2 regions of the Xanthomonas phaseoli pv. dieffenbachiae genome follow, and region 2 is predicted to be linked to the other one. Evidence: predicted binding sites of a transcription regulator. Region 2 holds the regulator's gene; the other holds the start of a gene.

Region 1 (7,231 bases), 600 kb from region 2:
TTGCTGATGCTTTGGGCGTTCCTCCAGCCTCACTACTGGAGCCTCCATCTCAGGAAAAGTCAACCTAAGAGCCCTTACCTAGCTCCGTTAACCACCTGATTTTTAAAGGAAGCTCATTTCGGTACCCCTATAGGACACAACGCTGTCCTAGACGCGCTTGACTTCGGCACACGGAACAGACTCACCGGCATGATGCCGACTAAGTTATGCGCGTCTCCCGCGACTCGAATAGGAGGCCAGCAATGAACTATGACGCCGCACTTGAGCGATTCAGGTGCACCCCTCAACAGCATCTACTTATCAGCTATGTTCGGCTCGCTGACGCTTTGCAGCCCAGAGTGACCCGCATAGTTCCAATTCGCGACAAGGGCCGGATCGAGCAGGGCCGCGAGCAGCACATCGCCACCCTTCGATTAGCGCTAGAAGTATCGGAACAGACACAACTTGACCCTGTGTGGATAGCGGATATCGGGCACGCAGAGTCTGTGGCCCCCGGCTTGTACCTCGTAGACGGACACCATCGCCTAACTGCCTATAGACAGGCTGGTCGAGACACAATTCCCGCGAGTATCTTGCCGATGGACTGGCATGCGGCCGTCGCCGTCTCGAAGCTGGTGAACTGCACTGGCAGATCACTCGCCCTCCACAAAGAACAATGCCGAGATGCCGCTTGGCAGTACCTTGCAATCCTGACGCAACGAGGCGCCAACGAGCTTCCAAAGGGCGAATCGTTACGCTCTATCGCAGGCCGATTCGGCATCAGCAAGAACACCGTCGGCAGCATGGTGACTTATCTGCCCCGCGTGGTCCCAACGGAGTTCAATTCACTGTCGATTGACCCCGGCACTGGCTGGCCGAGGTGGCGATACGTGCGGGAAGCCAACAGCCCATGGCAGACAAGCTTGCCCAGTACCGAGCAGCAGCAGTTAGACCGGGATGCGGAGAAGGTCGCGCGCAGTATCGTCAAGCTGGTGGATGGCTCATCCCCAGCCGTGCGCGCCAGAGCACTTGAGATGCTGGCGAACGACGAGGTGAATGCCACAGATCAACTCGCATCGGTGGATCTTCTTGCTCACTTCAGCCCACCACCATACCGCCCTGTCCCAATTGGGACACCCGCTGTCCCAGCGCAACCGGCACATCTGGACAACTGACAGCCCAAGCCTGACTTGACCGCCCTGCCGGCGGGAGAAGAAAAAAGGTTTTCGCTGCGAAATTACGCGGCAGTCACTTCAACCATCCAAGGCCCAGCCGCCCCCATGCCGCCCCCTCCAGGGAGGCTGCCCTACGGCAGGCACCACACCAACCTAAAGGCTTGCTGCAACCTCATGCAGCGGGCCTTTCTCATTTCAAGGAAGCCATGACGACTCAACCACAGACGACGCTGCCATATCATTTCATGCGCTTGCCCGAGGTCATCGCCACCGTCGGCGTGAGCAAGTCCACGCTCTATGCCTGGGCCGCTGCGGGCAAGTTCCCGAAGCCAGTACAATTCCCCGGTGGCAACATTGCGGCATGGGTCTCCACAGAAGTGGCCGCATGGATGAGTGCAGCGGTAGACGCACGCAATGGTACGCGGGGCCTAGCCGCATGAGCTTGGCGGTAACTATGGCGGTAACAGCACTCACCGCATCGGAAATACTTATTGCATTACAGCTACTTGCAGGTATTATTCGGGAGCCTTCCGCCCACCATCGAGTCAAACGCACGAGCCCTGGAGACGTCATGTTTCCGGGGCTTGCGCGTTTTTAAGGCCCGCGGGTGACCTTCGGTGCAGGCCGGTCGGTCGCCGTGGCGTGGGGATCACGTCGCGCGCGCTAAGGTCCGGCTTCACTCCACAGCGGACCCACCCCATGAGCAAGCAAGGCCAACAACCCGATGACGTCGCCGACGATGCGCACGGCGTGACCGAGAGCCAGTAAGACCGCAAGCACGACGATGCCGCCAAGCAACTCCCGGGCCAGGAAGATCTGAAGGTGCACGACGAGCAAAGCCGTCGCCCCACTGGCAAGGCTGGCCAGGGAGAGTAAGCCGTCCAACCTGCTGCCTGGCACCGGGCAGCGTTGCGGCAATGTCGATGCGGCGAACCTCCATGCGGCGAACCTCCATGCTGCATCGTCGCCGGGGCGTTCCATCCTATCCTGCAGCTGAGAACGCTGCGTCCGCGGGACCGGAATCGGGCGCCGACCAGCCACGCCGCTCCTGTGGCAAGATCAGGACAGGCGCTCGCCGATATGCCGCTGCCCTGGGAAGCAGTGCCTTGCCACGGTGGCGATCGCATCGGCCAGTGCCTCATCGCGTTAACCCCTCATCGCCTCGATGGCGCCTTGTTCCCGGTGGTGCTTTGCATGCAGATACCCGACGCCCCTGCGTTGAACCTGACCCACGCAACGTTGCTGCCAGGCGGCGTCAACGCCATGATCGGGGCGCGCCTGCCGGCCAACGAAGATGAGCGCGTCCAGGCACTGCATGCTTACCGCCTGCTGGATACCGCACCGGAGCCGAGCTACGACGCGTTCACCGCGATCGCAGCCGCGGTCTGCCGGATGCCGATGGCGCTGATCTCGCTGGTCGATACCCATCGCCAGTGGTTCAAATCCCGGCTTGGCATGCAGCAGAGCGAGACCCCGCGCGAGTTGTCGTTTTGCGCGCATGCCATTCTCGAACCCGATCAGGTGATGGAAGTCGGCGACACTCACCTGGACGAGCGGTTTGTGCGCAACGCGCTGGTGACAGGCGAGCCGCAGATCCGCTTCTATGCAGGCGCGCCGTTGTTGACCCCGGACGGCATCGCACTGGGAACCCTGTGCGTGCTGGATCGCGTTCCGCGGCGGCTCTCGGTGGCCGAGCGCGATGCGCTGCAAGCCCTGGCCAAGCAAGTCGTCAGCACCATCGAACTGCAACAGGCCGCGCGGCTGGTGGAGCTGGACGCACTGCGCGACGCGCTTACCGGGCAATGGAATCGCGCCGGGCTGGAGCACGCCTTGCACGCGCTTGCCGATGCGCCCAGCGCTGCCGCTGATGCGCCACTGGGTTTCATGCTGCTCGAACTGGATGGCTTCAAGCGGCAGAAATTGCAGGCCGGCGCGGCAGCGGCCGATGCCACCTTGCTGCAGGTCGCTACATTGCTGGAAACGCAGCTTCCGCCTGCCGCAATCGTGGCGCGCCTGGCCTGCGATCAATTCTGCGTGGCGTTGCCGGCGACCGCTGCATCTGCGGCCTTCGCCACTGCCGAAGACTTGCGCAAGGCGGTGGAAGGCGCGCGCTGGCCCACCGGTCCGTTGACGCTCAGCGCAGGTGTGGTGGAGGTGGCCACGCCAACCGCGCTCGACAGCAATACCTTGCTGGCCCGTGCGCGGCACGCGTTGCAGCAGGCGCGTGGCGATGGCCGCAACCGCGTGCACCGCTTCGACGGTTGGCAGCTGCGGGCCTGATCGACGCAGTCCGCGCCGATCGCCCTGCGGCATGGCTGTCGCTCAGGCCGCCAGTGCGTCGGTGTTTCCGGCGATCTCGTCCACCTGCAGCACTTGCTCCATCTCCAGCAGGACTACAAAGCGCTCGCCGACCTTGCCCATGCCGCGTAGCAGATCGCGGCGGATATGCGTGCCGAACGACGGCGCCGCTTCGATGTCCTGGTCGGCCAGTTCGATCACTGCATTGACCGCATCCACCAGCACGCCAATCACCTGCGTGCCCTGTGCCTGCTCGGTGGCCAGAATCACGATGCAGCTGCGTTTGCCGATCGTGCTGTCTGCGCGCCCCAGCCGCGATTGCAGGTCCACCACCGGCACCACCGCGCCGCGCAGATTGATCACCCCGCGCACGCAATCGGGCATCGACGGTACCGGCGTGGGAGCGCGGTATTGAATGATCTCGCGAATGCCGAGAATGCTGGTGGCGAAGGTTTCGCCATCCAGTTGAAAGGTCAGGTATTGCGCGGCGACATCGGCGTCGCCGGGCATCACATCAAGCGTCGGTGCGGTCATTGGTCGCTCTCTCAGAAACGCGCGAACTGGCCTTCGTCGGGACCCTCGGACATCGCATACGCCGGCGCTGCGTTGCTGCGCCAGCCACGCGTGCCCGCCGCACGCGCCGGCCGCGCGGCGACCTGCTTGCCGCGCTTGGGCGGCGCAGTCTGGGCGCCCTGCCCGCCCAGCCGGAAGAACGCCATGCTTTGCTGCAACTGTTCGGCCTGCGCGCTCATTTCCTCGGCAGTGGCGGCCAGTTCTTCGGATGCGCTGGCGTTCTGCTGGGTGGTCTGGCTCAACTGCACGACCGCCGAATTGATCTGGCTGACGCCGGAAGATTGCTCCTCGGAGGCGGCGGAAATTTCCTGCACCAGATCGGAGGTGCGCTTGATGCTGGGCACGATCGAATCCAGCAAACGGCCGGCGCGGTCGGCCAATTCCACGCTCGAACTGGCCACCTCGCCGATTTCCTGCGCGGCTACCTGGCTGCGCTCGGCCAGCTTGCGCACCTCGGCGGCGACCACGGCAAACCCCTTGCCATGCTCGCCGGCGCGCGCGGCTTCGATCGCGGCATTGAGCGCAAGCAGATTGGTCTGGTACGCGATGTCGTCGATGATGCCGATCTTCTGCGCGATCTGCTTCATCGCCTGGGTGGTGGCAACGACCGCTTCGCCACCTTCCACGGTTTCTTTCGCGGCCTGGGTAGCCATGCCGTCGGTGACGCGCGCGTTTTCGGTGTTCTGGCTGATCGATGCGGTCATCTGCTCCAGCGAGGCGCTGGTTTCTTCCACACCGGCGGCCTGTTCGCTGGCCGCCTGCGACAACGACTGCGCGGTGGCGCTGACTTCTTCGGACGCACTGGCGAGCGTTTCGGCGCTGGTGTTGACCTCGCCGACCACCTGCGACAGCTTCTGCACCATGGTGCGCATCGCTTCGAGCAATTGCGCGGTTTCGTCGCGGCCGTGCACATCGATGCGCATGGTGAGATCGCCTTCGGACAAGCCATTGGCCACCGCCACCGCGCGGCGGATCGGCCCGGTGACGCTGCGGCTGATCACCACACCGAGAATGGCACCGAGCAACACGCCGCTGCAGATGATGGCGACCAGCAGCCTGGAACTGCGCGTATGGATCGCATCGGCTTCCGCGTTGGCCGCCGCGGCGCTGCGCTCGCGCAGGCCGCTCAGGTCGGTCATCAGGTTATCCACTTCGTCCGAGCTGGCACGTACCGCGCGCGACAGCGCGGCCAGTTCCGGATTAGCCTCGCGCAGCGCTTCGCGGTTGGCGGCTTCGATGAAGCGGCCGCGCTCGTCCAGATATTTCTGCCAGGCGCGATCGAATTGCGCCAGCTTGTTCTTGCCTTCTTCGCTCTGGAAGCTCGCACGCGCACGGGTCATGTAATCGACCACCTTGGCGGTGTATTTGTCGATGTTCTGCACATGCGACTGGCGCTCTTCTGCGCTGCTGGCCAACAGCAGATTGGCGCGCGCGCGCCCTGCATAGATGAGGTTGATATTGGCTTCCTTGACGTTGGACATGCCGAGCAATTCGCGCTCGTACAACGAACTCGACAGCGCATTGATACGGCCGGAGTTGGAATAGCCCACCCACCCGATGCATGCGCCGATCGCCGAGACGATCAGGAATGCCACGATCAGTCTGGTTCCGATTCTGAAGTTGCCTAACATTGGGGAGTTCTCTCAAGAGGGATGCGTGGGCGACATGCGCTGCAGGAAGGCGATGGCGCTGCGCGTACCGCGCATGGCGATACGGCTGGTCTAACCCATCGCTAATGGCTATCGGCGACGACAAAACGCGCTTGAGATGCGTCCGGGGCCGCGGCGCCTATTCATCGAATCGAATCTGCGCTTTTGTGACAGATCACGCGCTCATCACGGGCCATATTCGGAAAAACCCTACCCCCGCCCGTGCGCTATCCAGGCCAATCCGCCGGGACATCACGTCCGCGTCGCTATGCTTTGGCCATGCCTGCAACGCCCTTGCCCCGTACGTTCTATGCCCACGACGCCCGCCAGGTCGCGCCGCAATTGCTCAACAAGGTGCTGGTCAGCGCCGACGGACGCCGCGGGCGCATCACCGAAGTGGAAGCCTATTGCGGCAGCGACGACCCGGCAGCGCACTCGTTCCGCGGCATGACGCCGCGCACGCGGGTGATGTTCGGTGCGCCCGGGCACCTGTATGTGTATTTCATCTATGGCATGCACTGGGCAATCAATGCGGTCTGCGGCGGTGCGCCCGGGCACGCGGTGCTGATCCGCGCGCTAGAACCGCTGGACGGGGTCGACCACATGCAGGCCGCGCGCGGCGCCGCGCCCGTCACCGCCTTGACCACCGGCCCAGGCCGCCTGGCGCAGGCGTTCGGCGTGACCGCCGCCGACAACGGGCTGGATCTCAGCACTGCGGCCGCGCGGCTATGGATCGAAGACGACGGCATGCCGCCTCCGTCCAACCCAGTGGCAACGCCGCGCATCGGCATCCGCAAGGCGGTCGATGCGCCCTGGCGGTGGGTGGTTGCAGATAGTCGCTATGTGTCGCGCCCGCTTCCGCGCGCGACCGGAAAAGCCACGCTGCTTGCCGGCGATTGAGCCAGCCAGCGCTCCATCGGCGATTGCTCGGCCGCGCCCGGCCCGCGCTGTAGCAGGCGCAACGCCTGCTCGGCCTGCGTGGGGGTGAGCTCCTGCAAGGCCTGGAAGCGGTCTGCCGCCCACACCGCCATCGGCAGCCCATCCAGCGAAGCGACCCGATTGCCCGGCACGCGCGTGACCCGCTCGCCCGGCAGCAGACTGCCGAGCAGATTGCTTGGGTCGCTCGCACTGATGCAGATCCACTGCTGCGGCAATGGCTGCGCGCGCACGCGGCGCAAGGCCGCAATCGCCTCCGGCAACGCAAACTGCTCGCCGGACAACCCGGCGATAAACCGCCCGCTGCGGATTTCGCCGCGCGCTTCGAGCCGTTGATACATGCGCAGCAATTCGCGCCATGGCGGCAGCCACGCGGCCTCGCATTCGAGCAGCCGCCAACACACCACGCCGTAGCGGCGCAACAACGTGCGCGCCACGTGCTCGAGCGTGTCCTGATGGCGCTGCGCGGCCTCGGCAAGCGGCAGCTCGGGCAGCGCTCGCACCGGCGCCCAGCGGCCCGCATCGCGGATGCCCAGCGCGCTGGCACGGCGACGCTGCCGCGACAGTGCCGACGGCCGCTTGGACGCCGGCACCAGCAGCGCGCGCAGGCCGGCATAGCTG
Region 2 (7,231 bases):
GTCACAGGCTGCACAACATGCGCCTGCGCCTGGACGGTAGCCGGCCGGATTAACGGGGGGGGCAGGTGAACTTATCAGTCAATGAGGCTCGGCTTGCGTGGCCGATATACGGGCCTGACGCCCGCAAAGCGGGGGGTCTTGGTTCGACCCTCGCGCGGAACGCCTTGTGGCCCAGGGCGTATTGCTGCTGTAGATGAAAGCGGATGCTGGCGAGCAGTCGGTGCATGTCGAGGTCGTTGGCGCCTGTCTCACGCGGCCATCTGAGGCTTTGTTGTAGCTGCCACGGCGCTTTCTTTTTCCGGATTCAAGGCGACCGCTTCGGTGCGCCTCCAGTTTCGGATTGCAAATAACGGTTCCAGGTTCACTTCCACGGCAGCCTGGTCGTCGCCAAACCATCGCGCCGATGCCTACGCGCATGGCGGCGTAAATCGGCGGCGATGCTGCTAGTGAAACGACAACGGCCGCAGTACGCGGCCGTTGTCGTTAAATCAGCAGCCAGGATCGTCTTGACGATTCCCGATTCCCGATTCCCGAATCCGAATCCGAATCCGAATCCGAATCCGAATCCGAATCCGAATCCCAAAAATCAATGATCGCTGGAGCGCAATCCATCCACATCCAGGATCAGCGCCATGCGTCCGTCGCCGATCAGGGTGGCGCCGGCGTAGCCGGGTAGGCCGCGCAGGGCGCGGGGTAGGGGCTTGATCACCACTTCCTCGCGGCCGCGCACCTGGTCCACCACCAGGCCGAAGCGGGTTTCGCCGGCCTGCAACAGCACCACGGTCAGCAGCGGCGGCTGTTCGGCCGGCACGCCCAGCCAGCGGCGCAGGTCGATCAGGGGCAGGGTGTGCGAGCGGCGGTCGAGCACGGCGCGGCCGTCGAACCAGCCCAGCGAGGTCTGCGGTGCGTGCAGCACTTCGACCACGCGTGCCAGCGGCAACGCATAGACCGCTTCGCCGGCCTGCACCAGCAGGGTCGGCAAGATCGCCAGGGTCAGCGGCACGCGGATCATGAAGCGGCTGCCGCGGCCCAGTTCGGACTGGATCTGGATCTGCCCGCTCAGTTCGCGGATACGGGACTGCACCACGTCCATGCCCACGCCACGGCCGGAGATGTCGGTGACTTCCGCCTTGGTCGAGAAGCCCGGCATGAAGATCAGGTGTAAGCACTCGTCGGTGCTCAGGCGGGCGGCGGCTTCGGCGTCGATCAGGCCCTTGTTGCGGGCGATCTCGCGCAGGCGCTCCGGGTCGATGCCGGCGCCGTCGTCCTGGATTTCGATACTGACGTAGTCGCCTTCCTGCTGCGCCGACAGGCGCACATGGCCGCTACGCGGTTTGCCGGTGGCTTCGCGCAGGGCCGGCGATTCGATGCCGTGGTCGATGGCGTTGCGCACCAGGTGCACCAAGGGGTCGGCCAGGGCTTCGACCAGATTACGATCGAGCTCCGTTTCGGCGCCGATCAGTTCCAGTTCCACTTCCTTGGACAGGGTGCGCGCGACGTCGCGGGCCACCTTGGGGAAGCGGGCGAACACCTTGCTGACCGGTTGCATGCGGGTGCGCATGACCGCGGTCTGCAAGCGTGCGGTAGCGATGTCCAGCGTGCTGACCGCGCGGTCGAGTTCTTCATCGCGCAGGCGGGTGCGCAAGGTCTTCAAGCGGTTGCGCGAGAGCACCAGTTCGCCGATCAGGTTGACGATGGCGTCCAGGCGCTTGGTGTCCACGCGCACGGTCTGTTCGGCTTCGGCGCCGGTCTTGGCCGCGGCCTTGCCGGCCACCTTGGGGGCGGGCGCATGCGCATCGTCGCCATGTGCGGCAGCAGCCGGCTTGGCAGCGGCCGCCTGCGGTGCGGCCTTGAGCGCCGGCGGGGCGCTCTTGGCGTCGAACTGCGCGATCAACGTGGCCGGCGCATGCGGCACGGCTTCGCCCAAGCCCATGGCATCCAGCATGGCCTGCAGATAATCCAGCGATTGTTGTGCGGCATCGAAGTGATGCGCCTGCAGCACCGCCTGGCCCGAGCGCGCCATGCCCAGGGTTTCTTCCGCGGCGTGGCACAGCTCCACCATGGGCTTGATCGCCAGAAAGCCGGCGCCGCCCTTGAGCGTGTGGAAGCCGCGGAACACCGCGTTGAGCTGGTCGGCTTCTTCTGGCGCCTGTTCCAGCGAGACCAGCTGTTCGCCGAGGCGATCCAGGATTTCCTGGGCCTCGACGATGAAATCGGCAGCAATATCGTCTGGAACAGCACTCATGGTTACAGCCCCAATCCGGACAGCAGGTCGTCGGCGTCGTCTTGCGACACCGCATGACGGTCCAGGCCCTTGATTGCAGGACCGGCAAGACCGCCGTCGTCTTTCTTCGGCTCGGGATTCTTCGGCGGCAAGCCGAGCGCACCGAAGCCTTCATGCACACGCCGCACGATGCCGGCCACGCGCCGGATGATCTGGCCGCTCAAATCCTGATAGCTCTGCGCCAGCGACAGTTCGGTCAGGTTATGGCGCATCTTTTCCAGCAGCGCGCCCTGGTCCTGATTGAGCCCGCCGCTGCGCAGCTGGTTGGCCAGCTCGCGGCATTCTTCGACCAGATCCAATGTGCGGTGGCTGGCCTTCTCGGTCATCTCCACCACATGGTCCAGGCGCGAGCAGGCATCGTCCAGCTCGCCGGCTTCTTCGGGCACGGTGGGCAGTTCGCCCAGTGCCTGGCCGAGTTCGCGGGCGAGCCGGCTCAGGCTCTGCATCATCGGGCGCGTGCGCAGGGCGGCGAGGTGATCCACCTCGCGACGCCAGGCGACCTGGTCACCGCTTTCCAGTGCATCGAGTGCGTTCTGCAGGCGCTCGATCAAGGCGGCACGTTCGGCATCGGTTTCCACGGTCGCGTTCATCAGGCGGTCGCCGCCAGACGTTCGAACACCTTGCCCAGCTTTTCTTCCAGCGTCTGGGCGGTGAACGGCTTGATGATGTAGCCGTTCACGCCGCACTGGGCCGCTTCGATGATCTGCTCGCGCTTGGCTTCGGCGGTCACCATCATCACCGGCAGGTGCTTGAGCTTGGCGTCGGCGCGGATGTTGCGCAGCAGGTCGATGCCGGTCATGCCGGGCATGTTCCAGTCGGTGACCACGAAATCGAACGGGCCGGCACGCAACGCGGCCAGGGCGCTGTTGCCGTCTTCGGCCTCTGCGGTATTGGTGAAGCCGAGATCGCCCAACAGGTTCTTGACGATACGTCGCATCGTCGAGAAGTCGTCCACGATCAGGATCCGCATGTTCTTGTTCACATCAAGCTCCTAACACGAAAAATTACGCGAAAAATTCAGTCGTCGACTTCGACGCCGGCATCGGCCAGTTCGAAGACTTTGAGGCGGCCACGCAAACGCACCACCGCCTGGCCGTGGATCTGGCACACGCGCGATTCGCTGACGCCGAGCACGGCGCCGATTTCCTTCAGGTTCAATTCCTGCTCGTAATACAACGACAGCACCAGCTGCTCGCGCTCGGGCAACTGGCCGATGGCCTTGCCCAGCTCGCGGCCGAATTCGCCACGCTCCATCATCTGCTGCGGATTGGGGCCACCCTTGGCGGTGGTGTCCAGCTCGCCGTGATCTTCGATGCGCGATTCCAGGCTCAGCACCTGGCCACGTGCGGCATCTTCCATCAGGCGCAGGTAATCGGGCAGCGGCATTTCCATGGCGGCGGCCACTTCGGTGGCGGCGGCGGCGCGGCCGGTGTTCTGTTCGATCTTGCGCACGGCGGCGGCGGCATCGCGGGCGCGGCGGTGCACCGAACGCGGCACCCAGTCGCCCCTGCGAATCTCGTCGATCATCGAGCCGCGGATACGGATCGAGGCATAGGTTTCGAAGGACGCGCCCTGTTCGGAATCGTAGCTGCGCGAGGCTTCGATCAGGCCGATCATGCCGGCCTGGATCAGGTCGTCCACTTCCACGCTGGCCGGCAGGCGCGCCGCCAGATGGTGGGCGATGCGGCGGACCAGGTCGGCGTGCTGGGTCACCACGTCGTTGGCGTTGTTGCGCTGCACGGCGCGGTACTGCGCGCTGGCCGTGGTTGCGGTAGCGGTGCTCATGCGGCCACTCCCCGTTGGATGATGCGTTCGACAAAGAACTCGACGTTGCCGCGCGGCACGGTCGGGGCCTGCCAGCGCGAGGTACGGCGTGCGATTTCTGCGATGGCCTGCGCCGACGGACTGGCGGGGTAGGCCTTGATGACCGGTTGCTGGCGCTGCACCGACAGGCGCAGCCAGTCGTCCTGCGGCACATGGCCGAGATAGTTCAGCGAGACATCGCCGAGGAACTTCTCGCAGACGCGGGAGAGCTTGTCGTACAGCAGGCGGCCTTCGTTGGGGTCGCGCACCATGTTGGCGATGATCTGCAGGCGGTCCACGCCGCGTTCGCGCGAGAGCACCTTGATCAGCGCGTAGGCGTCGGTGATCGAGGCCGGCTCGTCGCAGACCACCACCACGGTGTCCTGGGCGGCCTGGCAGAAGGTCAGCACGCTGTCGGTGATGCCGGCGGCGGTGTCGATGACCATCACGTCCAGGTCGCGTTCCAGTTCGGAGAACACGTTGACCAGGCCGATGTGCTGGGCCGGGGCCAGTTCGGCCATGTGGCGGCGACCGGAAGCGGCCGGCACCACCAGCACGCCGCCGGGCCCTTCGATGATGACTTCATCGAGCGTGCAACGGCCGGCGATCAGGTCGGCCAGGGTGTACTTGGGCGCCAGGCCCAAGACCACGTCCAGGTTGGCCAGGCCGAGGTCGGCGTCCAGCAGCAGGGTGCGTTTGCCCATGTCGGCAAGCGCCACGGCCAGGTTGGCGGAGATGTTGGTCTTGCCCACGCCACCCTTGCCGCCGGTCACGGCAATGGTGCGCACCGGGCCCAAGGGCTCGGGACGGGTCGCCGACAGGGGGAAGGCGTTGGTCAGCTTGGCGTATTCACGCGACTGCATGGTTGTGCTCCGGAGTACAGGGCTTATCGGCAGCGCGCCGCAAATCTTCAAGGCGAAGAACGAGACTGGCGGCATTGGCGCGGTGCAGGTCGTCGGGGACCCGCTGTCCGTCAGTCACCCAGGTGATGGGCATTTGGTGGTCGACCACCACCGACAAGGCGCTGCCGAAGCGGCCGGTCTCGTCGAGTTTGGTCAGCACCACGCCTTGGGGCTTGGCGTGGGCGAAGCGGCGTACGACCTCGTCGAGGTCGGAAAAATGGGCGTTGGCAGGCAATACCAGCAGCGAGGTGACCTGCTGGGCGGCGCGCAGCCAGTTCAGCTGGGCGGCCAGGGCACGGTCGCGCTGGCCCATGCCGGCGGTGTCGATGAGCACCAGCTTGTAGTCGCGCAGGCGCTCCAGCAGCTCCAGCAGGCTTTCGGCGCTGTCGGCCTCGTGCACCGCGATGCCGAGCTGGCGGCCGTAGCTGTGCAGCTGCTCGCGGCCGCCCACGCGCTGGGTGTCGGTGGTGACCAGGGCCACGTCGCGCGGGGCGTGCTGGGCGGCAAAGCGCTGGGCGAGCTTGGCGATGGTGGTGGTCTTGCCGGCGCCGGTCGGGCCGACCAGGGCGATCACGCCGCCGCGTTCCAGCGGGTCCACCGGGGCCACCGGCAGACGCTTGGACAGCAAGCCCAGCATCAGGCCGCGGCCACGGTGCAATTCGGTATCGGCGGGGATCTGCAGGGCGATATCGCGGGTCAGGCCGGCGTCGAAACCGTAGTCGTCCATCAGTTCCAGCGCCTGGGCGCGCACCGGCAAGCCACGCAGGCGCTCGTCGGTGAGGCGGTTCATCTCGCGCTCGATCATCTGCCGCATCAGCGCCAGTTCGCCGCGCAGCTGCTTGAGTTCTTCGTCGTTCTGCGGCGCCGGCGTGGCGGCAACCGGCACGGCGGCCAGGGCCGGCGGGGCGACCACGATCGGCGGCAGCGCGGCCGGCGGCAGGATCTGCGGCAGGGCATCGTCCAGATCGAAGTCGGCTTCGTCGGCGAAGGCGTCGTCGTCCTGGTCCTGGGCGGCGTAGGCGGGAGCGGCAACCGTGGCCGCCATGACCGGAGCCGGCGCCTGGACCGGGGCGGCCTGCACGGCCGGGCGCTGCACCGGGGCAGTGGTCAAAAAGTCGGCGAACAGCTGTTCCGGCACGGCCGACAGCGCGTGTTCCTGGCGCGGCGCGGCGGTGACGGCAACCGCGTGGGCGAGTGCCTGGGCAGCGGGCGAAGGAATGCTGGCGGTACGCACCGGGGCGGCGACCGGCGCCTGGCGCGGCACGCTGACCGGCTGGCGCAGCGCCATGGCGGCAATCATGTCGTCGGCGGCGCTGGCGACGCGCTGGCGCTGGCTTGCCTCGGCGTCGGCAGACGGCTTGAGCAACGCGTGCACCGGAGCAGCGGGCTTGGCCGGGGCTTGCGGGGCGGCTGCCGGCTGGGCGGGAGCCTGCTGGTGCTGGGTGGAGGCCGGAGTGTCGGAGCGCGCGGTTTCCAGGGCGCGCTGCACGAGCTCTTCGTCGTAGTTGCTGGCAGCGACGATCTCGATGCCTTCGGCGGTGCGACGGTTGGACAGGATCACCGCGTCCGGGCCATGTTCTTCACGCACCATGCGGAATGCGGTGCGCATGTCCGGGGCGACAAAGCGTTTGATTTTCATGCGAAGTGCCTCCAGGAACGGGACCCGCCGGACGCCGGACGGGTGTGCGATGAATGTGGGTGTGTTGCCAGCGTCATGAGTTGCCTGTCCCGTTTGTGTTCCAAGTCCTGCCATCCGCCCCGCAGCGGTGGTGCTGGCTGCGGTCTCGCCAGAGCTAATGCATGCGGTGTGCCAAAACCGCAGTGCTGGATTTCTGGCGCTCGATCAGGAGGGTTGCGCGTGCGGCGGCTGCCCTTGTTGCCCCCATCCGCCCTTTGGGCACCTTCCCCCGCAGGCGGGGGAAGGGAGGGGTCGGTGCAACGCCGCTGCAGCGCTGGCAACCCGTTGCCTTCTCCCGCAGGCGGGAGAAGGTGGCGCGCAGCGCCGGATGAGGCGGTTGGTGCCGTGAGAGTCACACTTGCGGGAACATCGCGAGACGGCTGCCCCCCATCCGCCCTTCGGGCACCTTCCCACGCAGGCGGGGGATGGGAGGGTTGGTGCAACGCCGCTGCAGCGCTGGCAACCCGTTGCCTTCTCGCGCGGGCGGGAGAAGGTGGCGCGCAGCGCCGGATGAGGCGGTTGGTGCCGTGAGAGTCACACCTGCGGGAACATCGCGAGACGGCA

What was found. The regulator FliA, encoded in region 2, starts transcription of late flagellar genes. The targets are predictions, from matches to a motif close to TAAAGTTTNNCNNNCNNNGGCCGATAA.
Region 1: a site for FliA is predicted at 5,861-5,887, ahead of FLG15_RS12400 (methyl-accepting chemotaxis protein). Genes of this name have one in related genera too.

What each region holds. Positions count from the first base shown of each region.
Region 1 covers NZ_CP041380.1:2,705,645-2,712,875, forward strand. The annotation lists gene FLG15_RS12375 (helix-turn-helix domain-containing protein) at 1-68, shown strand, start outside; gene FLG15_RS12380 (ParB N-terminal domain-containing protein) at 243-1,154, shown strand; gene FLG15_RS12385 (helix-turn-helix transcriptional regulator) at 1,361-1,594, shown strand; gene FLG15_RS23485 (hypothetical protein) at 1,818-2,135, opposite strand; gene FLG15_RS12390 (sensor domain-containing diguanylate cyclase) at 2,328-3,434, shown strand; gene FLG15_RS12395 (chemotaxis protein CheW) at 3,477-3,986, opposite strand; gene FLG15_RS12400 (methyl-accepting chemotaxis protein) at 3,998-5,656, opposite strand; gene FLG15_RS12405 (DNA-3-methyladenine glycosylase) at 5,969-6,574, shown strand; gene FLG15_RS12410 (DEAD/DEAH box helicase) at 6,514-7,231, opposite strand, start outside.
Region 2 covers NZ_CP041380.1:2,101,253-2,108,483, forward strand. The annotation lists gene FLG15_RS09600 (DUF6973 domain-containing protein) at 1-40, shown strand, start outside; gene FLG15_RS09605 (chemotaxis protein CheA) at 587-2,245, opposite strand; gene FLG15_RS09610 (protein phosphatase CheZ) at 2,248-2,874, opposite strand; gene cheY (chemotaxis response regulator CheY) at 2,874-3,266, opposite strand; gene FLG15_RS09620 (RNA polymerase sigma factor FliA) at 3,302-4,069, opposite strand; gene FLG15_RS09625 (MinD/ParA family protein) at 4,066-4,950, opposite strand; gene flhF (flagellar biosynthesis GTPase FlhF) at 4,937-6,628, opposite strand.